Linked DNA regions of Saccharicrinis fermentans DSM 9555 = JCM 21142. The protein of the gene in region 2 interacts with the protein of the main gene of each other region in a pairwise test. Links are inferred from orthologs where the notes say so. Each region holds a gene or a part of one and is shown on either strand. Other genes may lie near its edges. The genes, in order: ndk and ung.

Evidence for each region.
Region 1: the proteins of ung (region 2) and ndk interact in binary tests that used the Escherichia coli proteins (3 or more experiments, as listed by UniProt). The link is inferred for Saccharicrinis fermentans DSM 9555 = JCM 21142 from one-to-one orthologs.

The regions. Positions count from the first base shown.
Region 1 is NZ_KI912107.1:765,483-771,955, forward strand. What follows is about bases 2,322-5,087. They hold ndk (nucleoside-diphosphate kinase), read right to left. Parts: upstream 4,032-5,087; coding sequence 3,612-4,031; downstream 2,322-3,611. Other genes in these bases: CYTFE_RS28305 (ATP-binding protein), read right to left, coding at 2,322-2,953; CYTFE_RS0103340 (DHH family phosphoesterase), read left to right, coding at 4,306-5,087. Also shown: CYTFE_RS24775 (3-keto-disaccharide hydrolase), read left to right, coding at 272-1,141; more of CYTFE_RS28305, read right to left, coding at 1,295-2,321; more of CYTFE_RS0103340, read left to right, coding at 5,088-5,331; CYTFE_RS24785 (FKBP-type peptidyl-prolyl cis-trans isomerase), read left to right, coding at 5,321-5,875; CYTFE_RS24790 (biotin/lipoyl-containing protein), read right to left, coding at 6,189-6,473. UniProt on the Escherichia coli protein: Major role in the synthesis of nucleoside triphosphates other than ATP. The ATP gamma phosphate is transferred to the NDP beta phosphate via a ping-pong mechanism, using a phosphorylated active-site intermediate.
Region 2 is NZ_KI912107.1:4,983,349-4,989,929, forward strand. Bases 2,449-5,322 are described here. They hold ung (uracil-DNA glycosylase), read right to left. Parts: upstream 4,280-5,322; coding sequence 3,617-4,279; downstream 2,449-3,616. Other genes in these bases: CYTFE_RS0120600 (MFS transporter), read left to right, coding at 2,449-2,778; CYTFE_RS0120605 (lysophospholipid acyltransferase family protein), read left to right, coding at 2,857-3,627; CYTFE_RS0120615 (DUF6377 domain-containing protein), read left to right, coding at 4,398-5,322. Outside these bases: CYTFE_RS0120585 (M56 family metallopeptidase), read right to left, coding at 1-19; CYTFE_RS0120590 (BlaI/MecI/CopY family transcriptional regulator), read right to left, coding at 69-452; CYTFE_RS0120595 (YebC/PmpR family DNA-binding transcriptional regulator), read right to left, coding at 606-1,322; more of CYTFE_RS0120600, read left to right, coding at 1,549-2,448; more of CYTFE_RS0120615, read left to right, coding at 5,323-5,999. UniProt on the Escherichia coli protein: Excises uracil residues from the DNA which can arise as a result of misincorporation of dUMP residues by DNA polymerase or due to deamination of cytosine.

The DNA.
Region 1 (6,473 bases), 4.2 Mb from region 2 along the record:
GGGTCAACTTGCCGATGTAATTGGTCCGATCCAAGTTGGTTTCTCTTTGAAGCTTTTTTATCAAAGACAGAAAAAACATTGGTTTTCTTGCAGCCACTAGATAGAAGGAGCCATGCAGTTGTGTTTAGTATGAAAAGAGTTGGTTAGTCATGGAAATAGGATTGATAAGTGGATGTTTTTTCATATATTAACCGTGAAGAACAATGCTTTTTGTAGGGAATGATGGATCCTGGCAGGTTCCATACGGCCTTTGAAAGATAAATTTAATCATATGAAAGTAAAAATATTACTGTTGGTTTTTGCCGTAATTACAGCAGGTAACTTAAGGGCTCAAAAAACACCTAAAGTAAAATATCCGGCTAATAAAGTTAAATCTAAAGACTGGAAAGTTCTATTGGATAAAGACCTTACAAGCTGGGAGGTGTGGACGGGTGTTCCCCATAAATCAATCAAGAATCTGCCCGAAGGTTATCAACAAGAGTCCAATGGTGAAAATAAGCAAGCAGTGGGTTTAGGTGATCCATTCAATTTATTTACCGTTCGTACAGATGACAATGGAGAGCATGTTTTGCATATCTCAGGACAGACTTTTGGCGGGCTTACTTCTCTTAAATCATATTCCAACTATCATCTTACCATGCTTTTTAAGTGGGGAGAAAATAAATATGAGCCTCGTATTGATAAACAAAGAGATTGTGGTTTGTTGTATCACTGCCATGGAGAACATGGAGCCTTTTGGAATGTTTGGAAATCCTGTCTGGAATTTCAAATTCAAGAAAGAGATTTTGGTGATTTGTTTACATTGGCCGGAACCAAGGCCAAAGTTAGAGTAAATGAGCAGAAACGTTGGGATCCTACTTCTGATCGTATTCAAAAAAATGGGAAACGATCTTTTGATGCTGAGAGTCCGCATGGACAATGGACACGTGTTGATTTATATGTAATAGGAGATAAGGCCATACATGTAACCAATGGAGTGGTTGTTTTAGCCTTGACAGATGGCACGTCAAAGGACGGAGATAAATTGGTTGCTGGGCAAATTCAGATACAATCTGAAGGCGCAGAGTGTTATGCAAAGGATATCTGCATTCGACCTATTACTAAGTTTCCGAAAAGGATTCTAAAAGCAGCCGCTTTGTAAAATTACATGTCCTTTTCGCCGGGAGGTTTATTGTTTAAAGCAGGAAAATGTATTAAAGCTTGGTAATATACTTTCTAATGCGTTTTTTTTGCTTTTAACGCTTTATGAGATCTTTGGCCTTCCGATGTTATGTCAGTCTTAAAATAAATAATGCTATTCATTGAGAGGTAATTCAATGGTAAAGGTAGAGCCTTTCTGAATAGCTGATTCCAAAGATATCTCTCCACCCATTATCTCTAATAAACCTTTGCAAATAGCCAATCCCAATCCCGTACCCTTGGTTTTGTTACTCATTTGTTGGTCTCCCTGGCTAAATCGCTCAAATATTGTGTGATGCATATTTTGAGGAATGCCAATGCCGGTATCAGAAACGCGCACAATCAGTTTTCTATTTTTTAATAGACAGCTAATGGTAATATTTCCTTTTTCTGTAAACTTAATGGCATTGGAAACCAAGTTGCCCAATATCTGAAATAATTTGGTGTAATCTTGATGGATAGCGTAGTTTTCGCAATCAAATTGGGGATTTATGAGAATGTTAATCTGTTTCTCTTTTGCTTCGCCTTCGTATAATTCAACAATTTTATGAATCAATTCCAAGATATAAACATTCGTTTTTCTTAGTTCGATTTGACCGGCTTCTATTTTAGAGATATCGATTATATCGTTTACAATTTCTAGTAATTGTTTGCCACTATTATTTATAATACGGGTGTAATGAGCTCTGTCTTTTTCATTTAGGTCCGGATTGTTTAGTAGTTCGCTAAATCCAATTATACCATTCATGGGAGTTCTGATCTCGTGGCTCATGTTGGCCAGGAAAGCACTTTTTAATCGGTCTGATTCTTCGGCCTTTTCTTTGGCAATAAGTAGTTCTTTTTCGACTTCCTTTAGTTCAGTAATATCTTCATAAGTTCCCAAAACCCCAATCACCTTTCCCGAATCTTCGGTAAGGGGTATTTTGTTGGTTCTAACCCATCTGGTTGTTCCATTATTTAGTATCTGAGGTTCTTCATAATTTAGTTTAGCCTCGCCAGAAACCATCACTGCTTTATCATCTTTCTGATATTTTTTCCCTATCTCTTTTCTAAATAGCTCATGATCGTATCTACCTATTACTTCCTTATAAGAACTTCTTCCTGCATCTTTGGCAAAGTTAATGTTACAGCCGATGTATTTCGATTGGGTATTCTTCCAGAAAACACGGGCTGGTATATGATCAAGTACCATGTGGAGTAATTGATTACTTTCTTTGAGTTCTTTTTCTTTTTGTATTAGTTTTAGGTTGGTTTCATATATGTAATCAAAACTCTCCGAAAGTTGCTCGTTGGTAGCAGTGAGTTCCTCGTTTTGCGCCTGAATCTCTTCGTTTTGTGCTTGTATTTCTTCTGTTTGCTCCCTGATCTTTTGCTCAGCTAACAGTTGTAGGGTGATGTCGTGAAATAATAGTGTTACAAAGTTATCACCAGAGGAGAGTAGCTGTACGTTCACGTACTTATTGATATGCGGTAGGTGAATTTGTATGCTTTCATCTGTGTTTGATTCAATCACGTGGTCAACTAAGGGGCCAATTTCAGTGGTTAGTTTTGGTAGCGCCTCATTTAGCATGTTCCCTTTTAGTTGCGACGAAGAATCAAAAATGGAATAAATATACTCATTGAGCTCAAAAATGTAATAAAAATTGGTTGCATTGACATTCTTAATGATCTTCACCTGCATGTAACCTGTTTTCATATGGTTAAACACAGATAAATGATGCTTTTTTAAACATTCAAGCTGTTGTAATTCATGATTAGAATTTGTATCTGACATTGCAAGGGCGTTTTTAAAAGCAGTGAATGTAATAATTTTAATTTATAAAATTAAAAAATGAGGGTATGGCGTGTGAAATTATAAGATTTTAACGTGTGGGGTGTAAGCACGTTGGTTTGTATGGGTATATTGTGGATGGGGACGAATAGGGGGCAATATAAAAGAGGGGTATTTGTTTGAAGCAAATATGTTTGTAATGATTGATCTTTTATAATATGGTTTATTTTTTAGCTGAAGGCATCTTTGAACAGGTTCTTATGTAAATTTCCATAAGAGCCTGTTCCTTATCTAATATATAAAATAGCCGGGAAGGATGCATACAAGTATAGGTAATTAGTCTTTGCAAGAAAACTCCAAATACTGCGTTATTCTCATTTTTGAAACAGTCATTTACAATCAGTAAACTCCTTGGTTTCAAAAATATCGAAAGCCTTGTCTTTGAAGCTTTCATATGATTATAATTTGTCTTTCAATGGTCATATGGAACTCCCGATGAATTTTAATCATTCTTCTGTGTGTATTTTAGAATGCTAAAATTCATGTTCGTTTCTTATCAAAGACTGAAAAAACGGTCGTTTTCTTGCAGCCACTAATTAGGCGCATGCTATGGTCTGATATTCCCTTAGCATTACCTTTGTCTTGTATTGCTTTTGTATTACTATAATCTTTCGCGTTTACTAAAGAAAAAATCACATTCTCGGTCTGCACTTTCGTCACTATCTGAACCGTGAATTGCATTTTGCGTTTTGCTTGTTGCAAACATCTTACGTATGGTACCTTCTTTTGCGTTATTGGGATCGGTTGCTCCAATCAAAAAACGAAAATCAGCAACCGCATTTTCTTTCTCCAAAATAGCTGCGGTAATAGGTCCGGACGACATAAAATCAGTTAAATCATCAAAAAAAGGTTTGCCTTTATGTTCTTGGTAGAATGCTTCAGCTTCGTGTTTGTCAAGCTTTAATGTTTTTATGGCTGCAAATCGGTAACCTGATTCTTCAATTTTGTGCAAGATAGCTCCTAGATTTCCGTTTTTTACTGCGTAGGGTTTGATGATTGTAAGTGTTTTATTTCCTGCCATAGCTTCTTTTTTAATGATTGATATAAAAAGTTGTTAAGGTATATGCTTGATGGTTACGCCCATTTGACTAATAGAAGTTCATTAACCACCTATTGGCATTTAATATTAGTAATAATTTGTAGTTAGACAAAATTCGATGGAGCTTATTTTTGATCTAATTTGTACGTTAGGATGTATTGGTTAAAAAATCATAGCGGGTGGTTTGATAGAATACCGCGGACTTTATATTGTTATCAGATAGTATTATTTATCTTTGAAGCTAGAAAATATGAATATGATAGATACTATAGATACGTCTTCTTTAAAGACGACCATTCAAAATGCTGCGCATATTGTTATTATACCACATTTGAATCCGGATGGTGATGCCATGGGGTCCTCTTTGGGTATTTTCCATGTATTGAAAAATATAGGCAAAAAGGTGCATGTGGTTTCACCGTCCGCCTATCCTAAATTTTTGTCCTGGATGAAGGGTGCGGATGAGGCTGTTAATTTCGAAGAAAAGCCACAAGAGGCAATAGAAATATTGCATGATGCAGATCTGCTTGTGTTTGTTGATTTTAATTGCTTGAAACGCACGGGGAAGCTGGAAGAGGAAATAAGAAAACTGGATGTGTCCAAAATTATGATTGATCATCATCCATACCCTGACCCAATCGCGGAAGTCATGATCTCGGTTCCTTCGTCATCATCTACCTGCGAATTAGCCTACCAAACACTTAGTAGCTTGGGGTGGAATGATTTTGTAGACAGTTGTGCAGCAGAATGTTTTTATACAGGTATTATGACAGATACCGGGTCTTTGAGTTATAATTCATCTAATCCAGAGACCTATCGAATGGTTGCTGGTTTGTTGGAAAAGAATATTGACAAAGATAAAATTCATCAGTTGGTTTTTCATAGTAATTCTTTTTCAAGGATGAAATTATTGGGGCATGTTTTAGGTAGTAAATTGGTTTTGATGCCTGAACAAGAAGCAGCTTATATGTGTTTGAGTAGTAAAGAACTGGAAGCCTATGATTTTCAGCCGGGGGACACCGAAGGTTTTGTAAATTACCCCTTGGGTATTGCAGGAATCAATGTCTCTGCTTTTTTTATGGAAAAAGAAGGGAAGGTAAAATGTTCCTTCCGTTCAAGAGGCGATTTTCCTGTGAATCTGTTTTCTGAGTCTCATTTCTCTGGAGGTGGTCACCGTAATGCAGCAGGAGGAGAGTCTGTATTATCTTTGGAGTTAACTGTTGATAAGTTTAAAACTGAACTACCTGTGTTTTATGAGAAATTTAAAAAAAATGAATTATAAAAGCGTAAGTATTGTTGCTCTGTCGTTACTTATTATGGGTGGATGTAAGTTGCAAAGTAGTGATAAACCATTAAAACGTAAAGTAACTGCTGAGGAGCTTATCTCGGTGAATAGATATATGGTGGAACAGGACGCTTCGGCCATTAAAGAATACGTGGAAAGAAACGATTATCATATGTTGGAAACTCAGACTGGCCTTTGGTATCAAATTGAAGAGATGGGGGAAGGTGAGTTGGTACAGAAAGGGGACGTGGTTAAAATTGCCTATGATGTTTCCCTATTGGATGGAACGCATTGTTATTCGTCAGATTCATTGGGTTATAAATCTTTTAAGGTTGGTCAAGGAGGTGTTGAGTCTGGTTTAGAGGAAGGGATCTTATTGCTGCGTAAGGGAGCTAAGGCAACTTTTATTATGCCTCCACATAGGGCACATGGTTTAGTGGGCGATGATGATAAAGTGCCAGGAAGATCTACTCTTTTATATAAAGTTGAGTTGGTCGATCTGAAACGAGCCATGGGAATGGATTCACACACGGGGGGATGATTAATTATGGCGAGTTTCGTATGACCATTGAAAGAAAAATATAATCATATAAAAAGGCATTCGTAACTTTTATCTTGCAAAAATGCTAAGTAGATCGCTTAAAATGGAAAATATCCTTTAGGTGAGAGATCTTGAATATGGATTTTTATTGTTGGGAACTTCTATGTTTTACTTGTATTTGTCTTCAAAATTTAACATCAACATCCTTAACTTCAAGTTCTTATCCTGTACTGTATATGAATGCGAGTTATCATAAAAAAGCCACTGACCAAACAAATGGGCAGTGGCTTTACCTTATAAATTAATTCGTATATTAACCCTGAACTAAGTCAAGTACTTTGGTGTCTGCAGCAACAGTATCACCCACTTCAACAAATATTTCGTTAACCGTACCGGCAAAGTCAGATGAAATACTGTTTTCCATTTTCATGGCCTCAAGAATAACAACAACTTGACCTTTGTTTACCTGATCGCCTGGTTTTACTTGTATATCAAGGATTTTGCCTGGCATTGGCACTGTAACCGCTTTTGTTGGACCTGTAGCTTTAGGAGCTGCTTTAGGGGCCGCTTTTTCTGTACTGGTAGCAGGGGACACAGG
Region 2 (6,581 bases):
AACTGATGAAATTTTCCATTGATTAAATTTGATTCATTTAGTTTTGATCATTGGGATCTTAGTAACGGCTATGATGGTTTCTCTGTGTTTTGATCTAGTTCTTCTTTCACATCATTCATTAATTCTTCAAATTCTGAAATGTCCATCTTACCTTCTTTGGCGAAAAAGGATACCATCTCTTTGAATGAACCTTGGAAGTAGTTAGATATGAGCCGTTTCATAAATTTCTTTTTGTACTGTTCTTTGGATACCAACGGAAAATATATGTACCCCTTGCCAGCCTTCTGGTGATCAACAAAGCCTTTGTTCTCTAAAATTCTAACAATAGTTGATATGGTATTGTATGCTGGTTTAGGTTCTGGTAGTTTTTCTATAATGCCTTTAACATTGGTTTCTTTTAGTTCCCAAAGTTGCTGCATTACTTGTTCTTCCGCTTTTGTGAGTTCTTTCATTTTTCTATAAAACTAAAATATTAGTTCAAACTTACAACTAATATTTTAGTTCTACAATTTTTTAAACTAAAATTTCAGTTTGTGTAGGATGGGGAGGGGCAAAAAAAAGCCATACCTTTTTTAGGTATGGCTTTTATGTAAGGGATATTTTTATTACAGTCCTTCAGCTGTATGATATACGTTGGTTACATCATCGTCTTCATCAAATTTACCCAACATTTTTTCAAACACAGCCACCTCTTCTTCGCTTAGCTTTTTTGTTGTAGTAGGGAAGCGTTCGAATTCAGAGCTTATAATTTCGAAGTCATTTTCTTCTAAGAAACTTTGGATGGATCCATAGCTCTCAAATTCGCCATAAATAATTATTTTACCGTCCTCTTCAAATATTTCATTGGCACCGGCATCAATCATTTCCAGTTCTAATTCTTCTAGATCGAGCCCTTCTTTTGATTCAACCTTGAAGTGACATTTGCGTTCAAACATATACTCTACACTTCCTGTAGTTCCTAAAGAACCACCTGCCTTACTGAAATAACTGCGTACAGCACCCACTGTTCGGGTATTGTTGTTGGTAGTCGTTTCAACTAAAACGGCGATGCCAAAGGGTCCATATCCTTCATAAACAATTTCTTTCCAGTCGTCTGTATTTTTTTCAGTGGCTTTTTTAATGGCTCTTTCTACATTGTCCTTGGGCATATTAGCAGCCTTGGCATTTTGTATAAGCATTCTCAGGCGTGGGTTAGATTCCGGATCAGGCCCGCTATCCTTTGCTGCCATTGTTATTTGTCGTCCTAGCTTGGTAAATGTTTTAGCCATGCCAGCCCACCGCTTCATTTTGGTGGCTTTTCTGTATTCAAATGCGCGTCCCATTGTTTATATTTTATTTCTGCCTTTAACTTTTTTGCAGGACAAATCTATAATTCCTACGCTAGAAAATCAAACTTAACATGTGTAATTCAACATAGATAGAAATAAAATTGTATGTTAGAGCTTTTGTTTAATATAGATTATTGGCAATGAATGAATGTCATTAGATGGTTTTTTAAGTGTGAGAATGTGGCGTTTGAAAGTCTTTTTAGGTGTTAAATTGAAAGTAATGAATAAAAGATTAAAATGGTTTCCATTGTTTAGTACCAATTTTATGGGTGTATTAAATGATAATTTATTGAAAACACTTATTGGTTTTGTATGTGTGTCATGGCTCAGTCCAGACAGCAAGGCGACCTTGGTTTCTGTTGCTGCTGCTTTGTTGGTGCTACCCTATATTTTTTTATCACCATGGGCAGGAAAGCTCGCCAAAGAATATCCCAAAGCTAAAATTATTCAGTGGGCAAAGTTGTCAGAGATTCCCATTATGGTGATTGCAGCATTAGGCTTTATGCTGAGTAACATTTATGTGGTGATGATCAGTATGTTTTTAATGGGCTTGCAGAGTTGCCTTTATTCACCTAGTAAGTACGGTATTATTCGTGATATTGGGGGTAGAGGTGGTATTTCCTTTGGTACGGGAGCTATGGAAATGATTACTTTTGTGGCGGTTTTGTTAGGGACTTTCTTGGGAGGTTTTATTTCTGATTTAGATCGTTATTTTTCTAAACCCATATATGTCCTTTTGGTGTTGTGTGCTGTGCTTATATTGTTGGCAGTGGTAGGATGGTTCGCTAGTTTAGGCATTCATCCGCAAGAAACAGCTCCGGAAGATGACTCTGATGATACCTTAAATCCCTTTTTGTTTCCGGTGAAATGGTATCGGTGGAGTAAGCAAATTTCAGGATTAAATTATACTGTTTTGGGCTTGTCTATGTTTTGGTTGATAGGTTCTATGGTGCAGATGAATCTTTATATTTATTGTGAAGATTTTCTAAATTTGTCTAATACTGCTACGGGATTTATCATGGCTTTGGTGGCTGTCGGTATTGGTGTGGGGTGCTATGTTGCCGGAGTTATATCGAACCATCAAGTGAAAACAAAACTGGTGACCATCGGGGGAGTGGGTATGACCATTGCTATGTTGGGGATTTTTGTAATGAAACCGGATGTTACTGTTTTTACTATTCTGATTGTTGTTTTTGCATTTTTTGCCGGATTGTTTAAAATACCTCTAAATGCTTTTATGCAAGATAGGGTTAAAGGAAGGGAACTTGGACCTGTGCTGGCTTATAATAATCAAATGGTATTTGTTGCTATTTTGTTTTCAGCTGGTATTTTTTCTGTGATTGAAGGACAATTTGATGCAGCCATGGTTTTTGTGGCTATTTTGTTTATAACAATTTTAACTACCATTATTGCATTTTTAAAAATACCAGGAGCAGGTATGCGCGCCTGAGTGTTATTTACAATTGTCAAAATGGTAGTGTACGGTGTTATTTTTGTTTTTTGAATTATGTAAGCAACGAATATACTTATGAAAGAAAAACATCCGATAGTCAAGGCAATGGCTCAATTTATTTTTTGGTTGGGACGACTTATGTTGTCGTTACGATACAGGGTGAGGTTGTTGAATATGGATATGGTAGATAAAGACAAGCCTGTGTTGTTTTTACCTAATCATCAGGCGGTGGTTGATCCTATGCTGTTGGTCAGTTTTGTGTATCCGCATAAAAATATTGTGCCTGTGGTGACGGCAACTTATTATGATTTGCCTATTATTAATAAGTTCTTTAAAAAATGGGGCGCCGTTCGAGTAAGCGATCTTGGGGCAGGAAGCAGGAATCTTCATGTTTTAAATGATATAACCCAATCGGCAATGCTTGCCTTTGACTCTAAACGCAGTCTGGTGATTTATCCTTCAGGACAGATTGCTTCTCAGGGATTTGAGAGAATTCTTAATAAAAAGGCGGCCTATGAAATTGTTAAAGACTTGCCTGAGGATGTTCAAATTGTGGGGGTTAGGATTAATGGCCTGTGGGGAAGTATGTGGTCTAAGGCATGGACAGGTAAATCGCCTGATTTTGTTTCTTCCATAGGGAAAGGCATCGGGTATGCACTGGCTAACTTATTGTTTTTTTGTCCTAAACGGCATGTTTCCATGGTGTTTGAGGATATTACTTCAGAATGTAGACAGAGGGCAGTGGGTACAGACCGGAAAATATTTAATGATTATCTGGAAGGTTTTTATAATGTGAATGGGGAAGAATCACCCACATTTGTGAAGCATTATTTTTTTACCAGATAATTTCTTGTAAGCCTTTGCTCCTTAAGTAGGCATTTGTTTTACTAAAATGCTTGTTGCCTATAAAGCCACGGTGGGCAGACAAGGGAGAAGGATGTGCGGATGTTAAAATGTAATGTTTTGTAGGGTTAATGTAGGCCGATTTCTTGCCGGCATAGGCACCCCATAGAATAAAAACTAGGTTTTCTTTTTCTTGGGCCAATAATTTTATGACGCTATCGGTAAATTTTTCCCAGCCTTGTTTTTGGTGCGATCCGGCTTGGTGGGCTCTGACTGTTAATGTGGCATTTAGAAGTAATACGCCTTGTTTGGCCCATCGTTCCAAATTTCCACTGGAAGGAGGAGGGGTGCCGTAGTCGTTTTTTATTTCTTTAAATATGTTTACCAATGATGGAGGTGTTTTAACGCCCTCGTTAACTGAAAAGCAGAGGCCGTGTGCCTGATTTTCACCATGGTAAGGATCCTGGCCTAATATGACCACTCTGGTCTTGTTGAGTGGGCATAAGTTAAAAGCATTGAATATTTTAGTTGCAGGTGGGAAGATAGTTTGTTTGTCATATTCTTCTCTGACAAATTTACTGAGATTGATAAAATAGGCTTTGTTAAATTCTTCTTTTAACAGATTTTTCCAACCTGCTTCTATTTTTACTTCCATGGGACTCGTTTTTTTACAAAAAAAATAAAAAATGATGAGAAATGCCATTAGTATTTAATTACTTTACATGTTAAACGAAGTTTAAGTCATTTTACCAGATGTATTATAGGGTGTGTTCATGATAAAGTATTTTTGTTTTCTATTTTTATTGTTTTTCTCCACTGTATCTACTATTAATGCAATGGACAGGTATGCTGAACTGGATAGGCTGATAGAAAATGAAAATTTCTTTAATGGCAAGAAGGAACGAAGGTTAGATTCGCTTAAGTCAGAAATTTTGGAGAGACAGGTCAAGGGAAAGGAATGGGAATGCTACCAACTTTATAAAAAGGTGGCGGATGAATATGCTACTTATGTTTTTGATTCGGCCATGTTTTATTTTCGAGGTGCCATCGATTTAGCTTATCGCATGAATCATCAAAAGGCTATTGCCCAGTGTCAGTCGAGCTTTGGTCACTTGTTGGTTTCGGTAGGATACTATAAGGAGGCCATTGATACCTTAAATAAGGTCAGTGTTGATCAGTTACCAGAGGGAGAGCGTCAGGATTATTTTAGTTATAAAGTGAGAGCTTATTATGATTTGGCGGATTATATCAATGATGATTTTTATTCCCCTGTTTATAGGGAAATAGCAGAGGGTTATGTGGATTCGGTTTTAGAATATCGGATGCCAAACTCTGTTCAGCCTTTGATAACCAAAGCTTTGAGGTTTTTAGCTAAGTGGCAGCCCGATTCTGCAGCCTACTATTATACCATGGCCGGGAGAATGCCGCTAAGCATGCACGAGCAGGCTGTAGTTCATTCCTGTCTGGGATATATTTGTATAAGGCAAGGAAAAGATGCTTTGGGAAAAGAGCATCTAATAAAGTCGACCATGGCTGATATTAAAACGGCCACCAAAGAAGCCATATCATTAATGGTGTTGGCCGATTTTCTAATGGAGCATGGCGAAATAGAACGTGCTTATGAATACATTCAAAAGGCAAAGGAGGATGCTGCATTCTTTGGGTCTAAGCAAAGAATGTTACAGGTTGCTGAAATATTTCCGGTCATTGAAGTGGCTAGGTTGTTACAGGAGGAAAAAAAACGACAAAAGGCGGTCAGGTACATTTGGATTGTTTCCGCCTTGGTTATTGTTGTGTTGATTTTTTTATTGTTTGTCTATCGTCAATTGTTTAATCTCCGAAAAATATGGATGGTGATCCAACAAAATAATAAGGAGCTAAAGGTTTTGAATGTTCGACTTAAGGAGGCCAATAAAATAAAGGAGCGGTATATTGGTCACTTTTTTAATATGGGATCGCTGTTTGTTGGTAAGTTGGAAGATGTTTCCAAGTCCTTAAATACCTTACTGGTTTCAAATGATCCCCATAAACTTAAAGCCATACTAAAAACAATTAACCCCAAAAAAGAGCGAGATGAACTGTTTCATAACTTTGATGAGGTCTTTTTAAAACTCTTTCCCTCTTTTATTCAGGAGGTGAATGAATTGGTAGAAGCCAAAAATAACTATGTTTTACGATCCGGCCAGCTCCTAAATACTGAATTAAGAATTTTGGCTTTGATCCGGCTTGGGGTCGAGGACAATGAAACCATGTCGCAAGTACTTGGTGTATCCATCAATACCATCTATACTTATAAAACCAAAGCGAGAAATAAGTCTGCCCTCTCTGCTGAATTGTTTTTCGAAAGACTTAAGGCTATCAAATCTGATCGCTAATACCTCCTTGGGATTATTCCTGTTTGTCAATTTCAACATCTCAATCCGTGTTTTTGCTAGGATGACATACTAGAATTATTGTAATATGTTTTGTTGTACATTCCTGACACTTGTTATATAGTGGCTGCAAGAAAACTACTGTTTTTTCTGTCTTTGATAAGAAAGCTTCAAAGACAAGGCTTTCGATATTTTTGAAACCAAGGAGTTTACTGATTGTAAATGACTGTTTCAAAAATGAGAATAACGCAGTATTTGGAGTTTTCTTGCAAAGACTATATATGACAAGTGTCAGGAATGTAGCTGTGGTGTGATTTGTGTTAAAATATGTAATGATTTTGTTTGGTATTTATTATGCAAATAATAGTATAAAAAATAAGGGGTATGGTTCTGAGAAAATACAAACTGATACGAAATGGATCTAAAAAATAGAGGTCTATTTTGTTTCCATTGAAAAATATTGTATTTTTGATTTTGGATTATGACGATTTGAGTATAATAGATTATTATTTGAATGTATCTGTAAGTTTTAATTATTAAAAAATAATCCTAAAAAGTAGATGAATTATTAATTGCAATAAATAT